DNA from 3 places in the Rahnella sp. BIGb0236 genome. Region 2 is predicted to be linked to each of the others. Evidence: riboswitches for the same ligand, from Rfam matches in the RefSeq annotation. Region 2 holds a riboswitch; each other region holds the start of a gene.

Region 1 (5,510 bases), on a different contig from region 2:
ATGCCGGAAGTGAAATGGTCGTAACCCGGCGCAATATCGGTGGTCAACGGGCCGAGGGTATAGAACGGCGCTTCGTGGCAATGCTCGAGTTCTTCGGTCATATTGCGGCGGATCATCTGCATCGGCACATGCCCCGGCCCTTCGATCATCACCTGAACATCGTATTCCCAGGCAATTTTAGTCAGTTCGCCGAGCGTGCGTAATTCGGCGAACTGCGCTTCGTCATTGGCATCCTGAATCGAGCCAGGACGCAGGCCGTCGCCCAGGGACAGCGAGACATCGTAAGCGGCGCAGATTTCGCAAATTTCACGGAAATGCTCATACAGGAAACTTTCGCGATGATGAGAAAGACACCATTTCGCCATGATTGAACCGCCGCGCGACACAATGCCGGTCAGGCGTCTGGCGGTCATCGGTACGTAGCGCAGCAACACACCGGCGTGAATGGTGAAGTAATCGACGCCTTGCTCTGCCTGTTCCAGCAGCGTATCGCGGAACATTTCCCAGTTCAGGTCTTCGGCCACGCCATTCACTTTTTCCAGCGCCTGATAAATCGGTACTGTACCGATCGGCACCGGGCTGTTACGCAGGATCCATTCACGGGTTTCATGAATATAGCGGCCGGTGGAGAGATCCATTACCGTGTCCGCGCCCCAGCGCGTCGACCACACCAGTTTCTCAACTTCTTCTTCAATGGATGACGTCACCGCCGAGTTGCCGATATTGGCATTCACTTTCACCAGAAAATTGCGGCCAATGATCATCGGCTCTGATTCGGGGTGATTGATATTGGCAGGAATGATGGCGCGACCGGCGGCGACTTCCTGACGCACGAATTCCGCCGTAATGTTGGCGGGCAGATGTGCACCAAAACTTTCGCCGGGATGTTGCTGGCGCAAAACCTCGCCGCGGATCCGCTCACGCCCCATATTCTCGCGGATGGCGATGAATTCCATTTCAGGCGTAATCATGCCTTTGCGTGCGTAATGCAACTGCGTGACATTTTTACCCGACATCGCTTTGCGCGGGCGTGGCAGGTGTTCGAACCGGAGATGGTCCAGACCTTCATCCGCCAGACGCTGCTGGGTAAAGCCGGAACTGACCTGCGGAAGTTCTTCCGTGTCCGCCCGCTCGTTGATCCATCGGGTGCGTAATTTTTCCAGACCGGTGTGTACATCAATCACTGCCGACGGATCACCATAAGGCCCGGCGGTGTCATAGACGGGGATTGCTTCGTTATCTTCGAACTGCGGATTGTCTTTGCCGCCGCCGACCAGTGTCGGGCTGAGCTGGATTTCACGCATCGGCACGCGGATATCGTCGCGGTCAGCGTGCAGATAAATACGGCGGGAGTTTGGAAAGGCTTCGCCCTGCAGGCTGTCGATAAATGACTGAGCCTGCGCGCGTTGTTCACGGCGGTTTGACGATTTCTTTTCTGAAGTAACGGGTTTTTGGGTACTCGACATAGCAAATTCCTCGCAAAAAAACGTGATGGAAAATTGCTTGTCTGGAGGTTTACGGCAGGAGTAAAAATGGGCGGTGAAGCACGGGCGGCCTGATGCCAGATTGTGCTGAACGCATAACATTACTCTTGTTCCCTTCGCGGGTACTAACCCGATCAGGTTCCGCGGATCCCGAATTAACGGTCTCAGCCTGGCGTAATTCTCAACAGAAAATTATGCGCTAGGCACTCCGACAAGAAGCCTCAATATAGGAGGCGTTTTTTTAAACTACAAGTAAAACTGTAACCCTGAGCAGGGTCTTAGGGTGGTAACACGTTAAGCCGGTCTGGCGAGATCAGGTTCATTCGCCGGAGGTAACGCACCCTCCGCGGGCGGCTCGAAGGCCATGATAATTAATTGATCTTCCAGCTGAAAACGGGCATCTAACGCTTCACCGATATCCGATAATGCATAATGAAACGCGAAAGCATTGTCATCATCAATATCAGTTTCTGTGTAACTGTCATGGAAAGCCATGATAGCTTCAGTATTCAGTTCCAGTGCAGGATAGATTTTTGCCGCCTTCACTTTCTTCGGGCTGTCGGCACCATCGACTTCTTCAATGATGCGTGGATAAAGATGAAAATGCCCGGCAGAAAGATAGTCGACAAGGTGATGGCAAAAACTGTCCAGCGCCTTTTCATTCAAAGGTGTATGTTTTTCTTTATTGGGTTTCAGGCCGACCAGTGTGCAGTAAGAAACCAGCAATTCTTTACGCGCGTGTAGCCACTGATCGACTAATTCATTACTGCCACCAACGCGTTGGGTCAGTCTTTCCAGACGATTTAGCATGGTTGACTCCGTGAGCAATAAAAAAAGTAACCGAAAAGAAACGTTACTAATATGTAAAGATCACTCTCAGATTGTCAGTCCCGACGAGGTTATGCAACAACAATTATGGAATTACAGATTACTGAGCAACACAACGGCTGGTGGGTCATCAGTCAGGAAGGCAAGCTGTGGCTGCCTGAGGGCGAACTGCCGTTTGGCAGCGCTGCACAATTTTCTCTGACCGGTAAGACAGCGCGTCAGATTGGCGAATGGCAGGGCGAACCGGTCTGGCTGGTTCGTCAGGCGATGCCAAACCATATGGTTTCCGCCCGTCAGTTGCTGGATCAGGATCGCGGATTATTCCAGCTGGTCGGCCGTGGTGTGCAGCTGTCAGAATTTTACCGTTCTCATCAGTTTTGTGGTTACTGCGGACATGAAATGCACGTCAGCAAAACTGAGTGGGCTGCGCTCTGCGGACACTGCCGCGAGCGCTATTACCCGCAAATTGCGCCCTGCATCATTGTGGCGATCCGCAAGGGCGATGAGATTTTGCTGGCGCAGCATGTCCGTCATCGTAATGGCATCCACACGGTGCTGGCGGGGTTCGTAGAAGTCGGCGAAACGCTGGAAGAAACCGTGGCACGCGAAGTGATGGAAGAAAGCAACATCCGCGTGAAGAATGTCCGTTATGTCAGTTCCCAGCCGTGGCCGTTCCCCAATTCGCTGATGATGGCGTTTATGGCTGATTACGACAGCGGCGAGATAGTGCATGATCCGAAAGAGTTGCTGAATGCGGGCTGGTACCGCTTTGACGCCTTGCCGCAATTGCCGCCGCCGGGGACGATTGCCCGGCGTCTGATTGAAGATACCGTTGCGCAGTGCCGCGCAGAAAGCGAAGACGACGACGTCTAGCGTCAGTTTTGCGTGATAGAATGCCGTCAGATGATTGTCGGGCAGCCCGAATATTGAAGGAAAGAGCAAGAATGAATGAGTTGAAAAACGACCGTTACCTGCGTGCTTTGTTACGTCAGCCTGTGGACATTACACCGGTGTGGATGATGCGTCAGGCTGGCCGTTATTTGCCGGAGTACAAAGAAACCCGCGCTGAAGCCGGCGATTTTATGTCGCTGTGTAAGAATGCCGAACTGGCTTGTGAGGTGACTTTACAGCCGCTTCGTCGCTATCCGCTGGATGCAGCGATCCTGTTCTCCGACATCCTGACCATTCCTGATGCGATGGGGCTGGGGCTGTATTTCGAAGCCGGTGAAGGCCCGCGTTTTTCTTCGCCACTGACCAATCGTGCTGATGTCGAAAAGCTGCCGGTTCCGGATCCTGAAATGGAGCTGGGCTATGTGATGAACGCCGTGCGTACCATCCGTAAAAACCTGAAAGGTGAAGTGCCGCTTATTGGTTTCTCCGGTAGCCCGTGGACGCTGGCGACTTATATGATAGAAGGCGGTAGCAGCAAAGCCTTTACCAAAATCAAAAAAATGATGTACGCCGATCCGTCTACCTTGCACCTGTTGCTGGATAAAGTGGCCGACAGCGTCATTCTTTACCTTAATGCTCAGATTAAAGCGGGCGCGCAGTCGGTGATGATTTTTGACACCTGGGGCGGCGTACTGACACCTCGCGATTACCGCGAGTTCTCCCTTAACTACATGCACAAAATCGTCGATGGCCTGATCCGTGAAAACGAAGGCCGCCGTGTGCCGGTGACCTTGTTTACCAAAGGCGGAGGCCAGTGGCTGGAAGCGATGGCGGCAACGGGTTGTGACGCGCTGGGTCTGGACTGGACCACCGATATTGCCCAAGCGCGCCGTCGGGTTGGCGACAAAGTGGCGATTCAGGGCAACATGGATCCTTCCATGCTTTACGCCTCACCGGTGCGGATTGAGCAGGAAGTGGAAACCATTCTGGCTGGTTTCGGCAAAGGTAATGGCCATGTGTTTAATCTTGGCCACGGTATCCACCAGGACGTTCCGCCAGAAAATGCGGGCGCTTTTGTGGAAGCGGTACACAGCTTGTCCCGCCAGTATCACGAGTAACATGGCGTTATGATCGACACGCGCGCGTTACGTGAAGAGCAACGGATCCTTGCAGATCAGATTGAACTGCAGGATCCGCCTGAATTCACCACACCGTCGTTGATCGCCGGTGTGGATGTCGGGTTTGAGCAGGGCGGTGAGGTCACCCGCGCGGCGGTCGCTGTTCTGAGTTATCCAACTTTGGAGCTGGTCGAATATCAGATAGCCCGCATTCCGACCGTCATGCCCTACATTCCTGGTTTCCTTTCTTTCCGTGAGCTTCCCGCACTTTTACAAGCCTGGCAGCAAATCTCATCGCACCCTGATCTGGTTCTGGTTGACGGGCAGGGGATCGCGCATCCGCGGCGCCTCGGTGTCGCCAGTCATTTTGGCCTGATGATTCACGTGCCGACCATTGGTGTGGCGAAAAGCCGTTTATGCGGGCAGTTCCTGCCGTTAGGTGAAGCGCTACACAGCAGACAGGGGCTGTATGAAGGCGATGAACAGATTGGCTGGGTGTGGCGAAGCAAGCTACGCTGTAATCCATTGTTCATCTCGCCTGGTAATCGGATCAGCATGGACTCCTCTCTTTATTGGGTGGAACAATGCATGCGGCAATATCGGCTGCCGGAACCGACCCGTTGGGCTGATGCCGTGGCATCAAACCGGGCGGCGTTTCAACGCTGGCAACGGTTGAGTGATGATCTTTAGGAATCAAGGAATAGGGATATTGATTTATTTCAGGTAAACTCCCGCGCAGAAAAGTTAACGAGATCAACTCATGTTACGTAATCCAATTCATTTACGTCTCGAAAAGCTGGAAAGCTGGCAACACGTGACGTTTATGGCGAGCTTGTGTGAACGCATGTACCCGAACTATCAGGCATTTTGCCTGGAAACCGGGTTTGGCGAAGCACAGCTTTACCGCCGTATTCTGGATTTAATCTGGGAAACGCTGGTGGTAAAAGACGCCAAGGTCAATTTTGACTCACAGCTCGAAAAACTGGAGGAAGCAGTGCCTTCTTCCGACGATTACGACCTCTATGGGGTGTATCCGGCCATCGACGCCTGTATTGCATTAGGCGAACTGATTCATTCGCGCCTGAGTGGCGAAACGCTGTCTCATGCGATTGCCGTCAGCGAGACGTCAATTCGTACTGTCGCGATGCTGGAAATGACCCAGGCCGGTAAAGAAATGACCGATGAAGAA
Region 2 (5,510 bases):
ACGCATCATTGAGCTGAACATCACCACTTCACTGGCGGAGCGGTCGGCATGTTCACGCGCCAGCGCAAACAACTGCGGCATTGATGCATTCCCTATCGCCGCCAGCAATACGCCGACGGTGATCAGCACCAGATAATCACGGCTGAAGGCGAAAACCAGGCTGTTACCGAGCGCCATCAGGCAGCAAAACATCAGCAGTTTTCGCCGGTCACCTTTGTTATCCGAACGGTTGGCCAGCAGGAAACTGATGGCAATCCCGGCCACCGCATTGACGGTATAGAACAGACCGACCCACATTGGCCGGACTTTCACTTCATTGGTCAGAAACAAGCTGAGTGTGGGCGCCTGCAACGCTCCCGCGATACCACACAGCAAAGACACCACCAGAAAGGTGACATAAATGGCATTAATACGAGGTTTTGACATGACGCCGTCCCTGAGAAATGAAAGCCCATAAAACAAGACAGACAGTGTAGCGAAGTTTCAGGAAGTTCTGGGGAATGAACAAAAAAAGCGTGTAAAAAAACCAGTGAGTTTCCTCACTGGCTGGTGACATTACACCATTACTCAGAAAATCGAATTTTGACGGGCCTGCCATGAGCCGGATTACAAATGCTGGCGATAGTCTTTTTCATCCACAGAATCTAAATCCCACTGCGTGAGACGGGACAAAATATCCAGGCGGTATTGCACCGGCACCCAGGACAACCAGTCAGCATGATTTTTAGAGGCGTTCCTCTTAATGGCTTCAAAATAACGCTGGTAAAAACGGGCGTTCAGACTGCGTTTCATGCTGACCTCCGGTCATTCACAACAGGCTTTCGTTGAGAAACAGTATCGGAGTATTATGAGGAAAGATAAATTGATGAAGATCGCCCACGGAGTTCCTCTTTTATGTCCTCGTCCCGTTTGCAACAGCAGTTCATCCGCCTGTGGCAAAGCTGCCACGGTGAAGAAACCGAAACCACGTTGCAGGCGTTGTCTGAGGTTCTCAATTGTTCGCGCAGACATATGCGATCCTTGCTCAGTACCATGCAGGAACAGGGCTGGCTGCAATGGGATGCCGAAGCCGGACGCGGCAAACGTTCCACGCTGAAATTCCTGTATACCGGGCTGGCTCTCCAGCAACAGCGCGCCGAAGAGCTGCTGGAACAGGACCGGATTGATCAGCTGGTGCAACTGGTCGGCGATAAGGATCGGGTGCGTCAGATGTTGCTGTCCCAGCTCGGACGCAGCTTCCGTCAGGGTAAACATATTCTGCGCGTGCTGTATTACCGCCCGCTGATTAACCTGCTGCCCGGCACCATGTTACGCCGTTCAGAAACGCATATTGCCCGGCAAATTTTCAGCGGCCTGACACGCATAAATGAGGAAAACGGGGAAGTAGAAGGGGATCTTGCCCATCACTGGCAGGAAATTTCTCCGTTGCACTGGCGTTTTTATCTGCGTCCGGCCATTCATTTTCATCATGGCCGTGAACTGGAGATGGCCGACATCATCGCCACGTTCACCCGCCTGACCGCCCATCCGCTGTTCAGCAACCTGAAAACGGTCACCACGCCCACGCCGAATGTCATTGATATCCATCTGAATGCCCCTGACCGCTGGTTGCCGTGGCTGTTCGGCAATATCCACGCGATGATCCTGCCGCAGGAATGGCAATCCCTGCCTGATTTTGCCCGTCATCCGGTCGGTACCGGCCCTTACGCTGTGGTGCGTAATCTTAAAACACAACTGCGCATACGCGCCTTTGATGAGTATTTTGGCTTCCGGGCGCTGATAGACGAAGTGAATATCTGGGTGCTGCCGGAACTGAGTGAAGAACTGGTGCATTCCGGCGTACAGCTTCAGGCCGATGAATCCGGCAAAAGTGAGCTGGAAAGTCGTCTGGAAGAAGGCTGCTATTTCCTGCTTTTTGACCAGCGTTCGCCGGTCGGACAATGCGATGCAACGCGCCAGTGGTTGTGCGATTTACTGAATCCCATCGCCCTGCTGAACAATGCAGAACCGATTTATCAGCGCTACTGGTCTCCGGCGTATGGCTTGTTGCCGCGCTGGCACCATAAAGCCCCGCAGCCGCGTCCGCCCCGACCGCAAGGTCTGACACAGGTGACCCTGACCTTCTACGGCGAGCATTCTGAACATCAGGCAATTTGTAATGCCCTGCAACCGCTGCTGGCGGCGGAAGGCATCGAACTGATCATTCAGGTGGTGGATTACGCCGTCTGGCACCGCGGCGACGCCAAAAGTGATCTGTGGCTCGGCAGTGCCAACTTTACCCTGCCGCTGGAATTCTCACTGTTTGCGCATTTCCATGAATTGCCGCTGGCGAAACATTGCTTCAGTGAAGGAATGGAAGAGGACGCCGCGCAGTGGCACGCGGGCAATTTGTCGATGGCGAAATGGAGTCAGAAACAGACAGTCAGCCATCAGATCCACCCGCTGTTCCATCACTGGCTGGTGTTGCAGGGACAACGAAGCATGCGCGGCGTACGCATGAATACCCTCGGCTGGTTCGACTTTAAATCCGCGTGGTTTGCGCCACCGGACAGTTAATCGGACTATCGCATCGCGCCGTTAGTCTCTAGAATGACATCCGTTCTCAACGGGGTGCCAGCACTTGTGAAAGCAAGTTTACATATGGCTGAGACCTGATACCCGTCGAACCTGATCCGGTTAATCCCGGCGGAGGGATTTGAGACTGCGCGATGCTTACTCAAAATCCTTTGCCCTTTCATTTTTTTGGAGCGCAAAGTTGAAAAAATTATTGTCCTGCCTGCTGTTACTTTCTGCACCTGCATTTGCGGCAAAACCTGTTCTGACGGTTTATACCTATGATTCTTTCTCTGCCGACTGGGGTCCGGGTCCGGCGATCAAAAAAGCCTTTGAAGCCCAATGCGGCTGCGAGCTGAAATACGTCGCGCTGGAAGATGGTGTGTCTTTGCTGAACCGTTTGCGGATGGAAGGTAAAAACAGCCAGGCCGACGTCGTCCTCGGGCTGGACAACAACCTGTTGCAGGCGGCTGAACAAACCGGTTTATTCGCCAAAGCGCCGAAAACCGACGCCGTACTCACCGTCCCCGGCGGCTGGAATGACAGCACCTTCGTGCCTTATGATTACGGCTATTTCGCCTTCGTCTATGACAAAAACAAACTGAAGAACCCGCCAAAAAGCCTCGATGAGCTGATCAACAGTGACCAGAACTGGAAAGTGATTTACGAAGATCCGCGCACCAGTACGCCGGGTCTGGGCCTGATGCTGTGGATGCAAAAAGTCTACGGCGATAAGGCACCGCAGGCGTGGCAAAAACTGGCGAAGAAAACCGTCACCGTCACTAAAGGCTGGAGCGAGGCCTACGGGTTATTCCTCAAAGGCGAAAGCGATCTGGTGCTGAGCTATACCACTTCTCCGGCGTATCACATCGTCGAGGAGAAGAAAGATAATTACGCGGCAGCTGACTTTACCGAAGGGCATTACATGCAGGTGGAAGTGGCGGGTCAGCTGGCGAACAGCAAGCAACCGAAACTGGCTGAAGCCTTCATGAAATTCATCACCACGGAAGATTTCCAGAAAGTGATCCCGGCTGGCAACTGGATGTATCCGGTGGTGGATACGCCGCTGCCAGACGCCTTTAAACAGCTGACCGTACCGGCCAAATCTCTGCAATACAGCGCGCAAGACGTCGCGACTCACCGTGCACAATGGATCCAGGCATGGCAGAACGCCGTCAGCCGTTGATCCCGCGCTGGCTGTGGCCCGGTGCCATCGCCTCACTGGCTATGCTGCTGGTGGCGGCGCTGGCACTCGGCTCTCTGTGGCGTCATGCGCCACAGATCAGCGGTGCCTCGCTGTGGCAGGATCCCTATCTCTGGCATGTGATCCGCTTTACCTTCTGGCAGGCGCTGCTGTCGGCGCTGTGCTCGGTGCTGCCCGCGATTTTACTGGCACGCGCCTTGTTCCGCCGCCGTTTTCCCGGCCGTCAGCTGTTACTGCGTTTATGCGCGATGACGCTGGTCTTGCCGGTTTTAGTCGCCGTGTTTGGCATCCTCAGTGTTTACGGAAGACAGGGCTGGCTGGCGCAAATTTGCGGCTGGCTGGGCATGGATTATCGTTTCTCGCCGTACGGTTTACAGGGCATTTTGCTGGCGCATGTCTTTTTCAATCTGCCGCTGGCGACACGTCTGTTATTGCAGGCGCTGGAGAATATCGCCGTTGAGCAGCGCCAGCTCGCCGCGCAACTGGGCATGAACGTCTGGCAGCAATTCCGCTTTGTGGAGTGGCCCGCGCTGCGCAGGCAGATTTTCCCCGCCGCCGCCTTAATTTTCATGCTGTGTTTCGCCAGCTTCGCCACCGTGCTGTCGCTGGGCGGCGGTCCGCAGGCGACCACCATTGAACTGGCAATTTATCAGGCGCTCAGTTACGACTACGATTTAAGCCGCGCCGCGACACTGGCGCTGATCCAGCTGTGTTGTTGTCTGGCGCTGGTGTTGCTCAGCCAGAAACTCAGTCAGGCGTTGCCGGTCGGACAAACGCATGCTCAGCGCTGGCGTAACCCGGATGACTCGCCGCTGCGTCGCATCGCCGACGGCGTGCTGATTGCCCTCGCGTTGCTGCTGATCCTGCCGCCGTTGCTGGCGGTGATCGCCGATGGCATCAACCGCGCGGTGGTCAGCGTATTACAACAGCCTGCATTGTGGCAGGCGTTATGGACGTCAGTGCGTATCGCGGCCGGTAGCGGGATCTTATGTGTGCTGCTGACCATGATGTTGCTGTGGAGCAGCCGCGAGTTGCGCTTACGCCAGAGAAATGGCTGGGCGCAGGCGATGGATCTCAGCGGCATGCTGATCCTCGCCATGCCGGGCATTGTACTGGCGACCGGCTTTTTCCTGCTGCTCGGCGATACCACCGGTTTGCCGCAATCGCCGTGGCCGCTGGTGATCCTCACCAATGCGCTGATGGCGGTGCCTTACGCCCTGAAAGTGCTGGATAATCCGATGCGCGATGTGGCGGAACGCTACACGCTGCTGTGCCTTTCGCTGGATATGCGCGGCTGGCAGCGGTTGCGCCGGGTGGAACTCAGCGCGCTGAAACGCCCGATTGCCCAGGCGCTGGCGTTTGCCTGTGTGCTGTCGCTGGGGGATTTCGGCGTGATTGCCTTGTTCGGCAATGAAAATTTCCGCACCTTACCGTTTTATCTGTACCAGCAGATTGGCTCTTACCGCAGCCAGGACGGTGCGGTGACGGCGCTGTTATTACTGCTGTTATGCTTCCTGTTATTCACCCTGATTGAGAAACTGCCGGGCCGCCATGCTGACGCTGAATAAACTGACGTATTTGTATGAACATCTGCCGATGCGCTTCGATTTACAGATCGAAGCCGGTGAACGGGTGGCGATCCTCGGCCCGAGCGGCGCGGGAAAAAGCACCCTGCTCAGTCTGGTCGCCGGTTTTCTGGCTCCGGTCAGCGGACAAATCCGGCTTAACGGCGCGGATCACAGCGCCACGCCAC
Region 3 (5,510 bases), on a different contig from region 2:
TGCTCATTTCTTACGGTAAAGGAAGACAGATGAACGTGAATATCAAGCCAATTTTTGGCAATTGGGATTTAGGATATGCAATGGATAAGCATATGATTAAAAGTACCTATTTGGGTGATAATGAATATGGACGGCCTCAGTTTCATAACGAACGTACTGAAGTTGGTGAGGCACTTTATCAGCTGAAATATCAGCATGACTGGAACCAAGTTGAACCACTCGCGCAGTGTCTTTTTGAAAAAGCACTCCCTCTTTTTAAGGGTATTCAGCTAATCATTCCGATGGCTGCCTCTAATCCAAGAGCCAGACAGCCAGTCACAGCAATTGCTGAAGTTCTTGCAAGTAAAATGGGATTTGGGATGAATTGTTTTGACGGATTAATTCTGAAAAAAGCCGGTGGTCCCTCTCTCAAAAATCTGAGCACCAGAGCAGAAAAACTTGAAGCTGTAGCGAATATGTTTTCATATCAAGATCTTATATCTTCTGAAGGGACTTACAACGCACTTATCATTGATGACCTTTATCACACGGGTGTATCGATGGAGGCGGCGGTTGCGGCGCTTCGTGGATATAGTAAAATAGATAAAATCTATGTCGCGGCCCTGACTTGGAAACCAGAATGAAAACCGTTTTTGTAGCTGGATCGATAACCATAAAAAAATTGGCCCCTCAAATCGTTGAGAGGTTGAAGAAAATCGTCGATAAGAATTTCAACGTTGTGGTCGGTGACGCAACAGGCGTTGACTCATCCGTGCAGCAGGAGTTGTTACAGTTGGGATGTCGTGCTGCTACGGTATTCAGTAGTTCTGTAAGACCACGCAATAACCTCGGCTCGTGGCCCGTCAACGTTGTTCATACAGATCATACACCTGGCACGCGCGCATTTTTCACTGCAAAAGATATTAAAATGGCGGAAGCCGCTGATTATGGTCTCATGGTGTGGGATACCAAAAGCCCTGGCACATTAAGTAATGTTATTGAACTTTTGTCCCGTAAAAAGTATTCAGTAGTATTTATTAATAAGTCTAAGGAGTTTATTGTTATCAAAGAACCAAAAGATGTAGACAAGTTGATAAGCTGTATGTCTGCTTCCGCGCTCGAAAAAGTTGAAGAAAAAATAAAACTTTCCGAAAGATTGGCGCGACTAAAAAATGAGCAGATAGCACTTATTTAACTAAAAATGGACACTTTCATAATGGATAAAAAACAGCTTTAAGAGGCTATTTTAAAAGAAGAAATACAAGCATTGATTGATATCCGCTTTCGCTATGAGACGGCGCGAGAAGCATGCTTTAGCGAGTTGCAAAGAGATTGTGAACGTAGTGAGGGGAACATGGCGCAGGAAGCCAGACGTGAAGAGTATCAGATTGAATTGCGTAATGCTGACCATTCAGCTAAATTAGCGTTAGATGCTCAGGAAATAATTGTCTCTGACCTGACTAAGTTGTATTCAACTATTTAATGACAACCGTTTCCGAGCGATTTACCCCAGCAGCCTTGGGTATATGGGTATTTAAGGATCATCCTGTCACGCGGCTTTTATTAATTGTACAAAATCTGTTCAATGCTCATCGTTTAAAGCATTAAGCAATTTCATTTTCTCCCCGATCTCTATCTTTTAACTGGATGAAATATCGCCAGTAAATAATTTGATATTGAAATGAATATTTATTGGATAAATGCCCCATTGTTTCTTTTGGGTATACGCAAATGAGACAAACTATAGTAGTTAACTACTTGCACTTATTTAGCATCCTTAGTCGCTAATGCTGAGAATAAGTTATCTTGTTGCTTGAACTGCTAAGCTCTAACTTTCCCTACCACCTACCTGAGTAGCCAGAATCCTTAAATATCAGTGATGTAGATCAGAAGGTCTTTAGTCGATAGAAGGTGGCTTTGCTGATACCTAACCTGTGTTGTACCACTGCTGGCGGTAAACCTTACGCTAACAATTCTCGCACCTGTTCAACGGTTGCTTTTATAGGTCTGCCGCAATGTTTTCCTTCAGACTGAGCACGCTTGATACCTGCTGTTCTACGCTCTGCGATCAGATCTTTTTCCAGGCTGGCAAGCCCTGCCATCATAGTGAGCATCGCTTTACCAACTGGCGTTGACAGGTCGAACCCTTCACGCAAGCTGACAACTTTCACGCCTTTCGTCTGCAATTTTTCCACGGTGGAAAGAACGTCAATCGTGTTACGCCCCAGGCGGTCTATAGCAATCACAATCAGCGTATCGCCTTCTCGCACATAACTGAGTAGTTCACCAAACCCTGGACGCTCTTCCGCCTTGATTGCACCACTCACCGCTTCATCACTGAACCAGCGAGTAACGCTATAACCAGCATCGGTTATCTGTTGCTTCTGGTTTTTAACGTTCTGGTCGCTGGTGGAAACTCGCACATATCCGATCACCGTTGTCATGATGTTCTCTAAGTCTCAAAAGGTAGTATCAAAATAACCTCGTTAACTAAACGTAGATACCGATGATCTTGTTAATCACAGCTTCGAGGTATCAAGCCCAGAGGCTTTAAGCCGTTCGGTGAGATTTCTCATTTTGCTGAATTCAGTACCAAAACTGGCTTTAAGTCCCACACCCTCGCAAAACTCTTTAGCAGTGACGTTTTTCAGGTGGTCGGCGTATTTGATCATCTGGAGGTGCATTTCAACCGTTTGACCATTTCGCGGTGCGCTGTTGATGGCTTGCTTAATGCTCTCGTAGATCTGGGTTTCTGTCATTTGCATATCTCACTTATCAAATTTAGATAATCAAGAGGTTTTGTCATACAGATATGGGGTACAAGCTGGGGTACAGCGTGAAGAAGCGATAACCGGAAGGGCGGGCTTGCGTCAGCAAGCAACTTCCCCTAAGCTGGCAAAAAGTATAGAGATTCAATCTTCATGACTCGGGGTGCCCCATCACTGATGGGCTGAGAAATACCCGTACCACCTGATCTGGATAATGCCAGCGTAGGGAAGTCAGGTATCTCTCCCGATACCGCCTTCTTTAGCGCCGGTGGGGAGATTTATGAATATCCAACCTGCCGTATTTTCCGGCGCTGTCGCCGCCGCTTCCTTGCAACAACTCCGCCTTTCCGCGCCGCTGGTTCATTGTCTGACCAACGACGTGGTGCAATCTTTTACGGCCAATGTCCTGCTCGCACTGGGCGCTTCACCCGCGATGGTGGTGGATCCTGCCGAGGCTGCGCAGTTCAGCGCTGTCGCCGACGCGTTACTGGTGAATGTCGGCACGCTGACACGCCCTCACAGCGACGCCATGCTGGTGGCCATCCACGCTGCCCGTCAGGCCGGAAAACCCTGGGTGCTGGATCCGGTGGCGGTGGGCGGTCTGAGCTGGCGTACCGAATTCTGTCTGGAACTTATCAAACTTAACCCGGCGGCGATCCGCGGAAATGCCTCGGAAATTCGTGCGCTCAGCGGGCTGACTGCCGCCGGGCGTGGCGTCGACAGCGGTGACGACTCGCTTTCTGCCATTCCGTCAGCGCAGCAACTGGCACGGGAAACCGGCGCGGTAGTGGCCGTGACCGGCGAAACGGATTACGTCACGGATGGCGAACGCTGTCTGGCGGTGGCGGGCGGCCATCCGATGATGACCCGCGTGGTCGGCACCGGTTGCGCCTTATCGGCAGTTGTCGCCGCCTTTTCGTGTTTGCCGGGCGATCGCCTGAATCATGTGGCTGCGGCCTGCCGGGTGATGTCCTGCGGCGGTGAGCGGGCCTGCGCGGTGGTGAAAGGGCCGGGCAGCTTCACGGCTGCGTTTCTGGACAATCTGTATCTGATGAACGAAGGCTGGCTGAACGGGGAGGGGCAGTAATGAAACGGATCAATGCCCTGACCATTGCCGGCACCGATCCCAGCGGAGGCGCGGGGATCCAGGCAGATTTAAAAACCTTCTCGGCGCTGGGCGCTTACGGCACCAGTGTCATCACCGCACTGGTGGCGCAAAACACCCGTGGCGTGCAGTCGGTTTATCACATCGAACCGGATTTCGTTGCCGCGCAGCTGGATTCCGTGCTGAGTGACGTCCGCATCGACAGCACGAAAATCGGCATGCTGGCGAACAGTCAGATCGTGGAGGCGGTGGCGGAGCGGCTCAGATATTACCGGCCCGCTTTTGTGGTGCTGGATACTGTGATGCTGGCGAAAAGCGGCGATCCGTTGCTGTTGCCGGAAGCCGTCGATGCTGTACGCCGTTTGCTGATCCCGCAGGTGTCGATCATTACACCGAATCTGCCGGAGGCCGCCGCGTTGCTGGAGTGTAGCGTGGCAGCCAGTGAAACCGAGATGCGCGAGCAGGGGGAGGCGTTGCTGGCGATGGGATGTGACGCGGTGCTGATGAAAGGCGGTCATCTGAGTGATGAGGAAAGCCCTGACTGGCTGTTTACCGCCGATTCCCGCGAGCGTTTTACAGCGCCACGCGTCAACACCCGCCATACGCACGGCACAGGATGTACGCTTTCTGCGGCACTGGCCGCCTTGCGCCCGCGCCACAACAACTGGGCAGATACGCTGCGCGAGGCGAAAGCGTATTTACAGCAGGCGTTGATGCAGGCGGATTCACTGGAAGTCGGCCACGGCATCGGGCCGGTGCATCATTTCCACCGCTGGTGGTAAACAGATATCAGGCGCGGCGCAATGTCTCGCCAAGCGCCTGTTCAGCCTGACGGAATTTCACCAACGCCTGCTGCAAATGCACGGCATCGAACGGGTTAAGCGGATAGAATTTTGCGTCTTTGCGCGGTCTAAGCATGACGCGGATTTTATTCGCCGAAACCCGTTCAAACAGGTAACTGGCAATATCGTCATTCTCTTCATCTTTCCATGACAGCAGCACCGAAGCATGTTCACCGCTACGGCGTCCGATAAACTGATCGTGTGTCCACAGACCTTCACATTCACCGTCTTTTTGCAGTTTTTTGCCGCTGAACCACGGTGATTCAGACAGCGTCCACAACGCCTGCGGTGAGATTTCCTCATGCACCTGACGCCACAGAGGACGGTTGTTGTCCATTTGCCAGCAGGCCATGCCCAGATAATCATTCAGTTCACGCCAGTCATTTTCCAGCGTGTCGCGAAGTTCAGGATCCTGAATATGCATGAACTGTTGCAGGCCGGTCGGTTGTTCGCCCAGCTTGTTATAGGCGATCACCGTCATCGTGCGGGGCTTGCGGCGGAAAGTGACCCACAGCAGCACTTTAGGAATACGAAAGGTAATGGCCTGCACGGTCAGTTTGTAGCGGTTGCCGCGTGACATCACCAGCCCGCTGGAGGTGCCGCGTTTGTCCTGATAATTTCTCACCAGCACCACGCTGTTCTGACCCATCCAGCCTGTGAGGTAATGTTCCTTTTCGCTTTCCGCCACATCCAGATCACGGGCGATCTGACTGATTTTTTCCTCATCGAGCTGGGAAAGGGACAGTGACTGTTCTGCGCTGTAGTAGCTTTTTTTCAGGAGGGTTGCGGCTGGCATAGAAAGTATCCACGATATTG

What was found. A riboswitch is a leader RNA that binds a small molecule or an ion and turns the genes downstream of it on or off. The one in region 2 is predicted to bind thiamine pyrophosphate.
Region 1: it holds a riboswitch for thiamine pyrophosphate, as region 2 does, so the genes downstream of both, thiC (phosphomethylpyrimidine synthase ThiC) here and thiB (thiamine ABC transporter substrate binding subunit) in region 2, are expected to answer to the same signal.
Region 3: it holds a riboswitch for thiamine pyrophosphate, as region 2 does, so the genes downstream of both, thiM (hydroxyethylthiazole kinase) here and thiB (thiamine ABC transporter substrate binding subunit) in region 2, are expected to answer to the same signal.

Annotation. Positions count from the first base shown of each region.
Region 1 is NZ_SOAO01000023.1:4,602-10,111, reverse strand. It holds gene thiC (phosphomethylpyrimidine synthase ThiC) at 1-1,466, opposite strand, end outside; TPP riboswitch at 1,579-1,705, opposite strand; gene rsd (sigma D regulator) at 1,779-2,294, opposite strand; gene nudC (NAD(+) diphosphatase) at 2,400-3,185, shown strand; gene hemE (uroporphyrinogen decarboxylase) at 3,257-4,321, shown strand; gene nfi (deoxyribonuclease V) at 4,331-5,011, shown strand; gene EDF78_RS24975 (YjaG family protein) at 5,082-5,510, shown strand, end outside.
Region 2 is NZ_SOAO01000005.1:145,202-150,711, forward strand. It holds gene EDF78_RS12370 (MFS transporter) at 1-426, opposite strand, end outside; gene sgrT (glucose uptake inhibitor SgrT) at 607-792, opposite strand; gene sgrR (HTH-type transcriptional regulator SgrR) at 895-2,556, shown strand; TPP riboswitch at 2,597-2,712, shown strand; gene thiB (thiamine ABC transporter substrate binding subunit) at 2,756-3,739, shown strand; gene thiP (thiamine/thiamine pyrophosphate ABC transporter permease ThiP) at 3,715-5,325, shown strand; gene thiQ (thiamine ABC transporter ATP-binding protein ThiQ) at 5,309-5,510, shown strand, end outside.
Region 3 is NZ_SOAO01000003.1:187,391-192,900, forward strand. It holds gene EDF78_RS07705 (ComF family protein) at 30-623, shown strand; gene EDF78_RS07710 (hypothetical protein) at 620-1,174, shown strand; gene EDF78_RS07715 (hypothetical protein) at 1,247-1,462, shown strand; partial or broken gene EDF78_RS07720 (recombinase family protein) at 1,866-2,423, opposite strand; gene EDF78_RS07725 (transcription factor) at 2,499-2,738, opposite strand; TPP riboswitch at 2,897-2,993, shown strand; gene thiM (hydroxyethylthiazole kinase) at 3,028-3,834, shown strand; gene thiD (bifunctional hydroxymethylpyrimidine kinase/phosphomethylpyrimidine kinase) at 3,834-4,634, shown strand; gene EDF78_RS07740 (hypothetical protein) at 4,642-5,490, opposite strand.